Regions from separate parts of the Bradyrhizobium sp. UFLA05-109 genome, predicted to be linked through region 3. Evidence: predicted binding sites of a transcription regulator. Region 3 holds the regulator's gene; each other region holds the start of a gene.
The links. The regulator LexA, encoded in region 3, represses DNA repair genes until DNA is damaged. The targets are predictions, from matches to a motif close to TGTTCNNNNTGTGTTCNG.
Positions count from the first base shown of each region.

Region 1: uvrA (excinuclease ABC subunit UvrA) is a predicted target of LexA. The motif match lies at 2,393-2,410, and genes of this name have one in related genera.
Region 2: Q3C01_RS06820 (YifB family Mg chelatase-like AAA ATPase) is a predicted target of LexA. The motif match lies at 2,083-2,100, and genes of this name have one in related genera.

Region 1 is NZ_JBBIAR010000012.1:94,558-98,977, forward strand. It holds gene Q3C01_RS11205 (single-stranded DNA-binding protein) at 1-116, opposite strand, end outside; gene Q3C01_RS11210 (outer membrane protein) at 563-1,333, shown strand; gene Q3C01_RS11215 (outer membrane protein) at 1,577-2,239, shown strand; gene uvrA (excinuclease ABC subunit UvrA) at 2,507-4,420, shown strand, end outside.
Region 2 is NZ_JBBIAR010000007.1:95,267-99,686, reverse strand. It holds gene Q3C01_RS06825 (hypothetical protein) at 1-374, opposite strand, end outside; gene Q3C01_RS06820 (YifB family Mg chelatase-like AAA ATPase) at 470-2,035, opposite strand; gene Q3C01_RS06815 (AMP-binding protein) at 2,146-4,420, opposite strand, start outside.
Region 3 is NZ_JBBIAR010000028.1:4,611-9,030, reverse strand. It holds gene Q3C01_RS21165 (ComEC/Rec2 family competence protein) at 1-1,443, shown strand, start outside; gene Q3C01_RS21160 (hypothetical protein) at 1,452-1,889, opposite strand; gene Q3C01_RS21155 (hypothetical protein) at 2,104-2,310, opposite strand; gene lexA (transcriptional repressor LexA) at 2,479-3,177, opposite strand; gene Q3C01_RS21145 (molybdopterin molybdotransferase MoeA) at 3,353-4,420, opposite strand, start outside.

The DNA of each region.
Region 1 (4,420 bases), on a different contig from region 3:
GTCTCCGACGTCGCGACGCTCAGATTGGCGATCGCCCGCCCGTCCTGGGTGCGGCGGATTTCCGGATCCTTGCCGAGGTTGCCGACCAGAATGACCTTGTTGATGCTTCCCGCCATCGCCGCTCTCCACTCCAAACTGCGAAATTGTTCGAAAAGGCCGGAGCCGTGCCAAAACCGCTCGCTGCCGCTTGCTGAGGGACCCTATACGCTCGCGCGTATCGTCGAGCCCGCGGTCCCGCAGGTTATCCCCACATATAGCACCGGCTTCGCCAATGTTCCAGCTTTGTTCTTGCGCAAGCGGTGACGGAATACGGCGGCAACATCAGGTTGCACACCTTGCAAATTATCGGAACCGCATGGAACTTTTTTGGGTTCCCGCGCACAGGAATACGACTTAACATTCATTAACTTAGGAACCGCTCACTTCACGCGCGACTGTTGCTTTTTGGAGACGGACTCTACCCCCAAATCAGACTAGGCTCGCCGCAACATCAATTCATTGGGCGTCGCGCCTGATTGACCGCTTCGGGAACGAAGGAAGCGGCACAGCCGGAGAGACAGAAATGAAGAAGATTGTGGTGGGGGTTGTTGGTGCGGTTGCGCTGAGCCTGTCGGCTCCGGCGAGCGCAGCGGATCTCGCGGCACGCCCATACGTGAAGGCTCCGCCCCCGGCGATCGCCGCAATTTACGACTGGAGCGGCTTCTACATCGGCATCAACGGCGGCGGCGGTTCGTCCCACAAATGCTGGGACTTCGTCGACAGCACCGGCTTCGTGACTGGCGTTCCCGGCAGTCTCGTGGGTGAAGGCTGCCACAATGCAACCGGCGGCACGGTCGGTGGTCAGATCGGCTACCGCTGGCAGACCGGCCAGTGGGTGTTCGGCTTCGAAGGCCAGGGCAACTGGGCCGACTTCCGGGGCGATAACACCAGCTCCGTCTTCCCGACCGACCGCAACCGTTCGCGCATCGACGCATTCGGCCTGATCACCGGCCAAATCGGCTACGCCTGGAACAACGTGCTGTTCTACGTGAAGGGCGGCGGTGCAGTTGTCGGCGACAAGTATGACGTCTTCGACATACCGAGCGGCGCGCAGCTGGCCTCGGCCAACGAGACCCGTTGGGGTGGCACGGTGGGCGCCGGCCTGGAATTTGGCTTTGCGCCGAACTGGTCGGTTGGTGTCGAATACGACCACATCTTCCTGGGCCACCGCACCATTGGCTTCACGGCGCCCGGCGGCGTGTCATTCGGCAGCGACCGAATCGGCCAGGACGTCGATATGGGCCTCGTCCGCCTGAACTACCGTTGGGGTGGCCCGCTGATCGCGAAGTACTGATCTTCGCCAAACCTCTTCCTGTCGAAAAGGCCGGCCTTGCGCCGGCCTTTTTTGCTGCGCGGGGTACAACTGTCGCGCGAATAGGTCAGTTATACTAACCTGTTTTGGGCCTAGTGTGGCATCCCGGACACACAATTCGCAGCTTCACTGTTGTAAGCACGACATCAGCTGGACCTGAGCGTCCGCTGCCCTTCCGCGCACGGAAGGCAAAAACAGAAACTGGGACTGGGGATTAAGTTGAAAATGAAGAAGGTTTTGTTGGCTTCGGCCAGCTTGTTCGCACTCAGCGCGTTCGCTCCGGCCGTGGCAGCCGATCTGGCGGCCCGCCCCTACACCAAGGCCCCGGTAGCCGCAGCGTCGGTCTATAACTGGACCGGCTTTTACCTCGGTGGCTTCGGCGGCTACGCTTCGGAAAACACCTCCACCGACCCGAAGATGAAGGGCGGATTCGCCGGCGGCACGGTCGGCTACAACTGGCAGGCCGGCAACATCGTGTACGGTCTCGAAGCCGATGGCGGCTGGGCTGACGTCAACGCGTCGATCACTGCGGCCGGCGTTACCGCCACCAGCCGCATCAACGCGCTCGGCACCGTGCGCGGCCGCGTCGGCTTCGCCGTCGACCAGGTGCTGTTCTACGGCACCGGCGGCTATGCCTGGATCGACAACAAGCTCAGCATGACCGCGCTCGGAGTCACGGCGTCGGAAAGCCACTTCCACTCCGGCTGGACCGTTGGTGCGGGTATCGAGGCGTTCTTTGCCCCGAACTGGTCGGTCAAGGGCGAATATCTGTTCCGCAGCCTTGGCAGCGAGGACTACTTCGGCCTGCCCTCGGGCACGATCGAACTGCACAGCGTGCAGGTCGGCGTGAACTATCACTTCGGCGGCCCGATCGTAGCGAAGTACTGAGCCTCGCCTCAGCATCAATTCTCAACGGAAAGGCCGGCCTTGCACTGGCCTTTTTGTTTGCTCCGGCGCTTCCGGCCGCGGACCTACTGCCAAGTGCCGCCAGCGCGCCAACAAATCGTTGACGATTCGCAACTCGCACTGGAAATCCGTTCTCGTTCTTCCTACGTTCGCAGCCTACCCAACGGCGTCCATCCCCGGTTCCGGGCGAGGCGCGCCTGAACGCCGGCGCGGTCGCGCTGCGTGGGAATCTCCTTGGGGACCACTGGGATGGACGAAGTGATCAAGGCGAAGCGCCAACAACAGAACGCGGGCTCGAGCCTGCGCGCAATTACGATCCGTGGCGCGCGCGAGCACAACCTCAAGAACATCGACGTCGAGATTCCCCGCGACAAGCTCGTGGTGTTCACCGGATTGTCCGGCTCCGGAAAGTCCTCGCTCGCCTTCGACACCATCTACGCCGAAGGCCAGCGCCGCTACGTCGAGTCGCTCTCGGCCTATGCCCGCCAGTTCCTCGAGATGATGCAGAAGCCGGACGTCGACCAGATCGACGGCCTGTCGCCCGCCATCTCGATCGAGCAGAAGACCACCTCGAAGAACCCGCGCTCGACCGTCGGCACCGTCACCGAGATCTACGACTATATGCGCCTTTTGTGGGCGCGCGTCGGCGTGCCCTATTCACCCGCGACCGGTCTGCCGATCGAGAGCCAGACCGTCTCGCAGATGGTCGACCGCGTGCTGGCGCTGCCCGAAGGCACCCGCCTTTATCTGCTCGCTCCGGTCGTGCGCGGCCGCAAGGGCGAGTACAGGAAGGAGCTCGCCGAATGGCTCAAGAAGGGCTTTCAGCGCGTCAAGATCGACGGCACCTTCTACGAGCTTGCGGAGGCCCCTAACCTCGACAAGAAATTTCCGCACGACATCGACGTCGTCGTCGACCGCATCGTGGTGCGCGCCGATATCGGTCAGCGCCTCGCTGAGAGCTTTGAGACAGCGCTGAAGCTCGCCGAGGGCCTTGCCGTCGTCGAGTTCGCAGATAGCCCGGCGGCAGCCGCTCCGGCCGAAGAGAAAAAGAAGACCGCCAAGATCCACGACAAGAGCGGCCCCGAGCGCATCCTGTTCTCGGAGAAGTTCGCCTGCCCCGTCTCCGGCTTCACCATCCCCGAGATCGAGCCGCGCTTGTTCTCGTTCAACAATCCCTACGGCGCGTGTCCCGCCTGCGGCGGCCTCGGCGTCGAGCAGCATGTCGACGAGGATCTCGTCATCCCCGATAAGGAGATGACCCTGCGCAAGGGCGCGATCGCGCCGTGGGCCAAATCGTCGTCACCCTATTACGTGCAGACGCTGACCGCGCTCGGCAAGCACTACAAATTCACGCTCGACACCAAGTGGAAGGATCTGGCGAAGAAGACGAAAGACGCGATTCTCTACGGCTCCGGCGAGGACGAGATCAAGTTCTCCTACGAGGACGGCGTCCGCTCCTACGACACCAAGAAGCCGTTCGAGGGCGTCATCACCAACATCAACCGCCGCTATCGCGAGACCGAGAGCGAGTGGGCGCGCGAGGAGCTGGCGAAGTACTTTCACGACGTCCCCTGCGAGGCCTGCAAGGGCTTTCGGCTGAAGCCGGAGGCGCTGTGCGTCAAGGTCGGCGGCAAGCATATCGGCGAGATCTCCGAGCTCTCGGTGAGGCGCGCCGGCGAGTGGTTCGAGGGCGTGCCGGAAGCGCTGAACAAGCAGCAGAACGAGATCGCGGGACGGATTCTCAAGGAGATCCGCGAGCGCCTCACTTTCCTGCTCGACGTCGGCCTCAATTATCTCACGCTGTCGCGCTCATCAGGTACGCTGTCCGGCGGTGAGAGCCAGCGCATCCGCCTGGCCTCGCAGATCGGTTCAGGCCTGACGGGCGTGCTCTACGTGCTGGACGAGCCCTCGATCGGCCTGCACCAGCGCGACAATGCGCGCCTGCTCGATACGCTGAAGCGCCTGCGCGATCTCGGCAATACCGTGGTCGTGGTCGAGCATGACGAGGACGCCATTCGCCTCGCCGACTACGTGCTCGACATCGGCCCCGGCGCCGGCATGCATGGCGGCAACATCGTCGCCGAAGGCACGCCCGCCGAGATCATGCGCAACCCGAAATCGCTCACCGGCAAATACCTCACCGGGGAGCTCGAGGTCGAGGTA
Region 2 (4,420 bases), on a different contig from region 3:
TAGATGCGATAGTCCGCCGGACCCTCGCTGGAGAGGTAGATCACCGGGGCATCGCTGCTCGGATGCGCGGCGATCGCGACGAGGCGCGTTGCCGCGCTGGATTGGCAGGCGTCCGATTCCGAGGTCGGAGTGTCGTCGACCAGGACGAAATCCGCAGCCTCCGCCGCCTCGGTGATCTGCACGCGGACAGTGGCGCGGTTGGGATCGTCTGTGAAGGCAACGTGCAGGCCGGCGGTCCAGGGAACCGATGCGAGCTCGACCGGGGTCTCGCCGAAGGCGATGCAGGGATGCGATGCCGATCCAGGCCCGCCGCGTGCCAGCACCGCCGCTGCCATCAAGGGAACAACCGAAGCCAGGATCTTGCAACGCAACATGACACTCTACTCGCCCAAGGACTCGCATATGGCCCAGCGAAGCGGCCGAGATGAACGCGTGGGCCTTATGGTTTGCAGAGCGTAAAGGAAACTCGTTACCGCCGGGTTGATACGGATGCGCGCCACGCCGGCTGGCGTACATCCTCCGCGAGTGCGCGGTAGGAGAGGGCTTCGGCGAGATGCAGCCGGCCGATTCTCTCGGCGTTGTCGAGATCGGCCAGCGTGCGCGCCACCCGCAGCACGCGGTGATAGCCGCGCGCCGACAGCCGCATGGTCTCGGCGGCATCGCGCAGCAGTTTTTGGCCCTGCGCATCGGGCTTTGCGATCTCTTCCAGCACCGAGGCCGGTGCCTCGGCATTGGTGCGGACGTTCGGCAATCCCGCGGCCTGATAACGCGCGCGCTGAATGTCACGGGCCGCGGCGACGCGCGCGGCGACTTCGACTGACCCTTCCGCTGGCGGCGGCAGGATCAGGTCGGCCGCAGTCACAGCAGGCACCTCGATACGCAGATCGATGCGATCCATCAGGGGACCTGAGATGCGGGCCTGGTAGTCTGCCGTGCAGCGGTCGATGCGGCCGCGCTTGCAGGCATAGCCGGGCTCGAACGCGTTGCCGCAGCGGCACGGATTCATTGCCGCGACCAGCATGAAGCGGGCAGGGTAGGTGACGCGGTGATTGGCTCGCGACACCGAGACCTCGCCGTTTTCCAACGGCTGGCGCAGCGAATCCAGCACGCGCGGATCGAACTCCGGAAGCTCGTCGAGAAACAGCACGCCCTGATGCGCGAGCGAGATCTCGCCGGGTTTTGCCCGCATGCCGCCGCCGGTCAGCGCGGCCATGCTGGCGGAATGATGCGGCGAGCGGAACGGTCGCCGCGAGGTCAGAGCGCCGCCTTCGATCTCGCCGGCGACGGAGGCGATCATCGAGACTTCCAGAAGCTCTCCCGGCGACAGCGGCGGCAGGATCGAGGGCAGGCGCGCGGCCAGCATCGATTTGCCGGCGCCCGGTGCGCCGATCATCAGCAGATGATGTCCGCCGGCCGCGGCAATCTCCAGCGCGCGCTTGGCGCTCTCCTGGCCCTTGATGTCGCGCAGATCGAGCGGGGAGGCGGCCGCCTCATGCACCTTCGGCGAGGGCCGCGACAGCACCTGCGTGCCCTTGAAGTGGTTGGCGATCTGGATCAGCGAGCTGGCGGCGATGATCTGGATGTCCGGGCTCGCCCAGGCGGCCTCCGAGCCGCAGGCCGCCGGACAGATCAGGCCCTCTTCGCGGGCATTGGCGCCGATCGCGGCCGGCAGCACGCCGGCGACCGGCGCGATCGAGCCGTCGAGGCCGAGCTCACCGAGAACCGTGAAGCCGGTGAGGGCATCCGGCGGGATGGCGCCGATCGCCGCCATCAACCCCAGCGCGATCGGCAGGTCGTAATGGCTGCCTTCCTTGGGCAGATCGGCCGGCGCCAGATTGACGATGATCCGCCGCGCCGGCAGCGCCAGCCCTGAGGCGATCAGCGCCGAACGCACCCGCTCGCGCGCCTCCGACACCGCCTTGTCCGGAAGGCCGACAATGGCGAAGGCGGGCAGGCCCGGCGCGACCTGCACCTGCACGTCCACCGAGCGGGCCTCGATGCCCTCAAAGGCGACGGTGGAAACGCGTTGGACCATGCTACCCCCTGTTGCAATCGAGGGTAGCGGACCGGAGCGCGAAGCGCAAGAACATTACGGGAACATTCTGCTGCAGCCGCAGTCGCGAAGCCAGGTGCCCGCACGCCATCTCACGCGGCAATCGGGCCAGGCGTCCCCGGATGGGTGCGGTTCAACGCCGGAGGCGCATCGTCAGCCAGAACGTCAATCCTTTGCCGAAGATGATCAACCAGCGGTGCTGCGCCAGTGATGAGGCAGTCACGATGCCCTCCGGGCAACCGGATCACTTCGAGCTGCGAACTGATGCGCCGCCACGCCCGACCGTCGTGGTCAGCGGCGCAAAAGGTCACGGGCACCTCGAGCGGCGCCGGACGATATCGCGCCATGGCGATCGAATAAGCATCCCATAGCGCCGGCGGAATCTCGCTGTTCAGCTTGGAATTGGACAAGCCGCGATACAGCTTGCCGATCGTCTCGAACACCTGCATTGGCCACCTGGCAACATCGCCGCTGGTCGAGGCCGTGCAGGATCGCTCCAGCCGGGCCATCAGTTCAAACGTCCAGCGCAGAAGATAAGGCCAAGCCAAGCGCCTCATCGGCGCGAGGATCGCCTGCGGTGCTGCACGGGCACTGATGGTTGGCGGGTCGACCATCACAACCATCTCAACCCTGTGGCCGGCTGCCATCAACAGACGAGCCGTTTCGAATGCGACCATGGCGCCGTTGCATTTGCCGCCCAGGAGGAACGGGCCGCTCGCCTGCCTTTCCAGGATCAGCGTCAGTCGGTCGGCCGCCATCGTCTCGATCGACGGCGGAATTGGCTCGCCACGAAGACCATGAGGATTGATGGAGGTGATCGGGGAATCGGGCCCGAAAAGCTCGACCATCCGCCGCACACAGGCGTGGCCGCTGACGAGGTCCCCATTGAAGAAGAACAGGGAGGGCCGATCATCGCGGGCATGAAACTGCAGCAAGGGCGTCGGCGGCGTGCCCGCCTGCACGGCGATTTTGGGAGCAAATTGCCGGATGGTCTCTGCCCCGAACAGGATCGTTTCCGGTACGGGTTGGCCAATGATCCGCTCGACCTCAATGAGCATGTCCATCGCCAGGAGGGAGTCGCCACCGCTGGCAAAAAAATCATCGTCGACCGTCAGCGCTTCGGACTTGAGCAGCCTCCGCCATAGGCTCAGCAGTTCGGCTTCCAGATCCAATGGCCTCCTGTTCACATCGGGCTCGGGCGTCGTCCCCTCATGGTCCGAGCGCGTGTCGATCGACTCGCGAAGTCGTCGCCGCTGGACCTTTCCCGTCGTCCCCTTTGGCAGTTGGTCGAGGATCAGAATGCGTCGTGGAATCTTGAACGAGGCCAACTCGCGTTGCAGGAACTGGCGGAGCTCGGCCGTCGTCGTCTGCGCATGAGGATGGGCAACAATGGCGGCTGCGACATCCTCGCCAAGGCGTGGATGGCGGATCGCGAAAGCGGCGGCCTCGGCTACCGCCGGATGGCGGAGTAGCACGGATTCGATCTCGGCCGGCGCGATCTTCTCGCCGCCACGGTTGATCAGTTCGCTCAAGCGCCCGTGCACGGACAGAAAGCCGTCTCCGTCGAGGCTGCCGATATCGCCGGTGCGAAACCATCCACCCACGAAGGACGCTTGATTGAGATCGGGCGCATCGAGATAGCCGGATATCACGGTGGGGCCGCGCACCAAGATCTCGCCTCGCGCACCAAGTGGGAGCGGATGTCCATCGTCACCAACGATGGCGACGGTATCCGGCCAAGGTTGCCCACATGTCCCTGGCCTGTTCGGGCCGGGCGGCGGCAGGTTGGCGGCGATCTGCGCGGCTTCACTGGAGCCGTAATGCTCCAGCACCGGGACACCCAAAATGCGCTGCAGGCCGTCATGTACCTCCTTCGGAAGCGGCGCGCCACCCGATACGACGAACCGCAAGGTGTGCGCCGCCTCGGCTTCCCGAGGACTTTTGGCCTTGTCCAGCACGGCAGCATGGAGCGTGGGGCCGGCCGAATACCAGGTCGGCCGCAAGACATCGAACCACTCGTCGAGCGCGACGATGGCACCGTTCGCAGGGACAGCAATGCTGCCGCCCGTCAGCAGCGGCGTGAAGACCGTCACTTTGAGCCCATGAGAATAGTAGGGGGGCGACACGCTCAAGCAACGGTCCCTTGACGTGAGGTCGAACCAGGCCTGAAGCCGTGCGGCCGCCGCCAGCATATTGCTGTGGCTGAATGGAATGAGCTTCGGCTGCGCCGTCGTACCCGATGTCTGCAGGATGAAGGCCGGTGAGCTCGGATCAGGCTCAGCGTCGATCGCTGGAGCGGCGGACACCTGCACGGCGATCGTGAATCCAAGCTCGTCGTGTCCGGCCGGGGCGGCTTCGATGACGACG
Region 3 (4,420 bases):
CGCGATGCGATCACCGAGCCCGTCAACGACGCGATGTTCATCTCCGGCCTCGGGCACGTGCTGTCGATCTCCGGCTACCACATGGCGGTCGTCGCCGGCGTGGTGTTTTTTGCGGTACGCGCGCTGCTGGCGTTGATCCCGGGATTTGCGGCGGGCCATCCGATCAAGAAATGGTCCGCGGCGGCAGCACTTGTGGCCGCTGCGTTTTACCTGCTGCTGTCCGGCGCCGAGGTCGCAACACAGCGCTCTTTCTTCATGACAGCGGTAGTGCTGATCGCGGTGATGGTCGATCGCCGCGCCATCACCTTCCGCACGCTGGCGGTTGCCGCGATGATCGTGCTCGCTGTTGCGCCGGAGGCCCTGGTGCACCCGAGCTTCCAGATGTCGTTCGCGGCAACGCTTGGTCTTGTCGCGCTGGTGCAGATCGGCATGCCGAAGCTGTTGGCCTCGCCCGACGACTCCGCCACCGCGCGCATCGCGCTCTGGGGGGGCCGCGAACTCGTCATGCTGCTGATGGCCTCGCTGATCGCGGGGCTCGCAACGACGCCCTATGCCGCCTTCCATTTCCACCGCGTCACGCCCTACGGCGTGCTCGCCAATCTCGCGGCGATGCCGGTGGTCTCGGCGCTGGTGATGCCCGCCGGACTTTTGGGGCTGATCGCAGCGCCGTTCGGGCTCGACGGCGTGTTCTGGTGGTTGATGGGGATCGGCATCGACTGGATGGTCGTCGTGACGCGCTGGGTCGCGGCGTTGCCGGGCGCGGTCGGACGCATCACCGCCTTCGGCGCCGGTCCGCTGATTGCCGCCAGCATCGGCCTCGTCGTGATGGGCCTGTTGCGGACGCCGCTGCGCTGGACGGGTGTCGTCGTGTTGGCGCTCGCGATCGGCTGGGCGCTGCATATGCGCCAGCCCGACATCCTGATCGCAGGCGACGGCCACAGCGTCGCGGTGCGCGGCAGGGACGGCCAACTGCACCTGATCCGAACCGGCAAGGACAATTTTCTCCTCAAGGAGTGGCTTGCGGCCGATGCCGATCCGCGCAGTGCGACGGATGCGTCGCTCGCCGACGGAGTCTCATGCGACGAGGCCGGCTGCGTGACACCGCTCGCCGATGGTCGCCTGGTCGCGCTCTCGCTGCGTGTCGATGCGCTGGCGGATGATTGCAGCCGCGCCGCGCTGGTGGTGACGGCGAAGCCGGCAGCAACCGATTGCACGGCGATGGTCGTGGATCGCGAGCGTCTGAAGACGCAAGGAGCGCTCGCGCTATCGCGCGAGGGCGACGGTTTCACGCTGCGAACGGTAAAAATAAGGGGCGCAAACCGCCCCTGGTCGCCGGCCGGGGCCGGCGATAGTGATTTCGAGCTCAGCCTCGCACCGCGGCCGGCTACTCCACGCAGCAAGGATGCTACGCCGTCGGAGGCCGACCTGCAGGCCGAGGATTGAAAGACGCGTCAGCCGATCGGCAGGCGTGTCGTAGGCGTCGTGGTGGTGTGCTGCTCGACGGCGGGCTGCTCAGTCTTCTCGCCGAGCGGCTGCGTTACCGGCAATTGCAGAACCGTGGCACGCTGTCCCTCGACGAGTTGCGTCACCAGTACGTAGTTGCCGTCGGGGAATTCGATCGCATCATGATGACGATCGGGAATGTGCGGATCGACCTTACCGAACTTGCCGACGCGGGAATTGACGGTGCGCGTCCAGATCCAGCGATTGTCGTAGCGGACGTTGTCGGCGAAGGCGAGCTCGGTGCCGGGCAGGAGGCAGACGGCAACCGAGAGATCACGCTCCGACGCAAATCCACGCGTCGAGGTGCCGCGGAAGGTTGTCGTGACGATCGTCTCGCCGACTTGAGCGGGGCGGGTCGCAACGGCATGTAGGCTGTAGTCACACATCGGAGTGCTCCTCATGCGAGATAGCAGGTCCGCGCCCCCCCGGAGGCGCAGGCCTCTATCAGAGTTGGAAGCCTTGGAGTGTATCGCTTTTGTGGGCAAATCTGCGGCCCGTCTGCGCGTCGCCCGATCACATTATCTTTCCCGGCACACCAGGAACAAAGCCTCGCGCCGCCAGTCTATCTTGGTTCACGCCATTCACTTACGCGAGCTTCCATCAGCGGCCGGCAGGAGCGGAGTACCCCGAATAGGGCCATCTCACCTGCGCCGCAGGTGCGATCGCATTGTTGGACTTGCGGAATGGCGCGCTGGTTGCCGCGTGCTCTGCCTTGCGGGCGCCATGCTGGTGTTGCGCTGCATCGCTCGCGGATGCCGATTCCGCGATCAAGGCTGCCGAGATCGCGCTCAAAATCATCTGCCGCATGGGTTTTGTCCTCTGCATCGTGCACAGCGCATTCGCGCCTGCCATGCTCGAGGATTAGCTTCGCGCAGGTGTGGGGATAATCACAATGGAAGCGAAAACACCATTTTGCCGGAGCGGACAATCCGTCCGCCCGCATCGTTGCGCAATAACCGGCAATCTGGCGGGCAATCAGTACTTCCGGTACAGCCCGATCAGCTTGCCCTGAATCTTCACCCGGTTCGGCGGCAGGATGCGCACCTCATAGGCGGTGTTGGCGGGCTCCAACGCGATTGACGCGCCGCGACGGCGGAAGCGCTTGAGCGTCGCTTCCTCATCGTCGATCAGCGCCACCACGATGTCGCCGGTGTCGGCGGTCTCGTTGCGCTGGATCAGCGCCATGTCGCCATCCAGGATGCCGGCGTCGACCATCGAATCGCCGCGCACTTCGAGCGCGTAGTGCTCGCCCGAGCCGAGCATGTCCGGAGGCACGCTGATGGTGTGGCTGCGGGTCTGCAATGCCTCGATCGGCGTGCCGGCTGCGATCCGTCCCATCACGGGCACGGCGACGGGGCGATCGCCGTCGTCGACGGGAGCGCTTACGCCCCGCACCTTGCCGAGATTGCCTTCGATGACGCTCGGCGTGAAGCCGCGGCGGCCGGCGCCCGCGGCCTGAAGCTCGGGCAGCTTGATGACCTCAATGGCGCGCGCGCGGTTGGGCAGGCGACGGATGAAGCCGCGCTCTTCCAGCGCAGTGATCAGCCGGTGGATGCCCGACTTCGAGCGAAGATCGAGCGCGTCCTTCATCTCATCGAAGGAGGGCGGCACGCCGCTTTCCTTGAGGCGCTCACTGATGAACCGCAGAAGCTCGTATTGTTTGCGCGTTAACATCTCGACCAAATCCCCCGGTTGATGTCGTTCGATTCCGAGACGCCAGATTCAGCAGAAGCCGCTAGATGCTCGAAACAAATCATGAACGGACACTATATGTTCGATATGTGTTCCGCAACCACTTAATTTTGGGTGAACGCAGCGAAGTTCGCGCTACACGTGAATCAGATCGCCCTCACAAGGGCAGCCGCAACACCTCGCAAGGCGTGCCTGCTTCAGCCTTCGGTGCGAACGGCGCGCGCACGAGAAGTGCCTGTGCCATAGCGAGATTCGCAAGCAGTGAGGAGTCCTGGTGGTTGACGGGAACGGCCACGAGCGTGCCGTCCTCGCGCTCCTCGAGCCGGGCGCGCAGATAATCCTCACGGACGTCGTTGGGCCCGACGTCGCGCCCGAGCACGGCGCGCTCGCGGCGGTGATGAACGCGAGAGCGGCCAGCAAGCGCGCGAATCAACGGCACCATGAACAGGAAGCCGCAGACATAGGACGAGACCGGATTGCCGGGCAGGCCGATCACCCGCATCGCGCCGAGACGGCCGTGCATCATCGGCTTGCCCGGCCGCATCGCGATCTTCCAGAACGCCATCTCGAAACCTTCGGCCTGAAGCGCCGGCCTCACCAGGTCGTGGTCGCCGACCGAGGCCCCGCCGGTCGTGATCAGGATGTCGGCGCCGCTCTCGCGGGCGCGGCGGATGCCGGCGCTGGTCGCCGCAACGGTATCGGCGGCAATGCCGAGATCGACCGTTTCGGCGCCCTCGGCCCGCGCCAGCGCGTGCAGGGCATAGCCGTTGGAAAAGACGATCTGGCCCGCGCCCGGCGTTGAGCCCGGCATCACGAGTTCGTCGCCGGTCGCGAGAATCGCGATCCTGGGCCGGCGACGGACGGCTAGCTGCGGATGGTTCATGCCGGCGGCGAGTGATAGGTCGCGTTCGGTGAGCCTTGCTCCTTCTCGCAGGAGCACGTCGCCTTCGCGGAAATCGACGCCGGCGGGACGGATGTGCCTTCCAACGATCGCGGCCTCCTTGACCGTGACGCGCCTGCCGTCAGCGACTGTGTCCTCCTGGATTACCACCGCGTCCGCGCCATCGGGCACTACGCCGCCCGTGAAGATCCGTACTGCCTGACCCGCACCGACCGTTCCCGCAAACGGTCGTCCTGCTGCGACCTCGCCGATCACGGTGAGCTCTGTGCCCACCTCTGCCGCATCGGCAGCGCGCACCGCATAGCCATCCATCGCCGACATCGC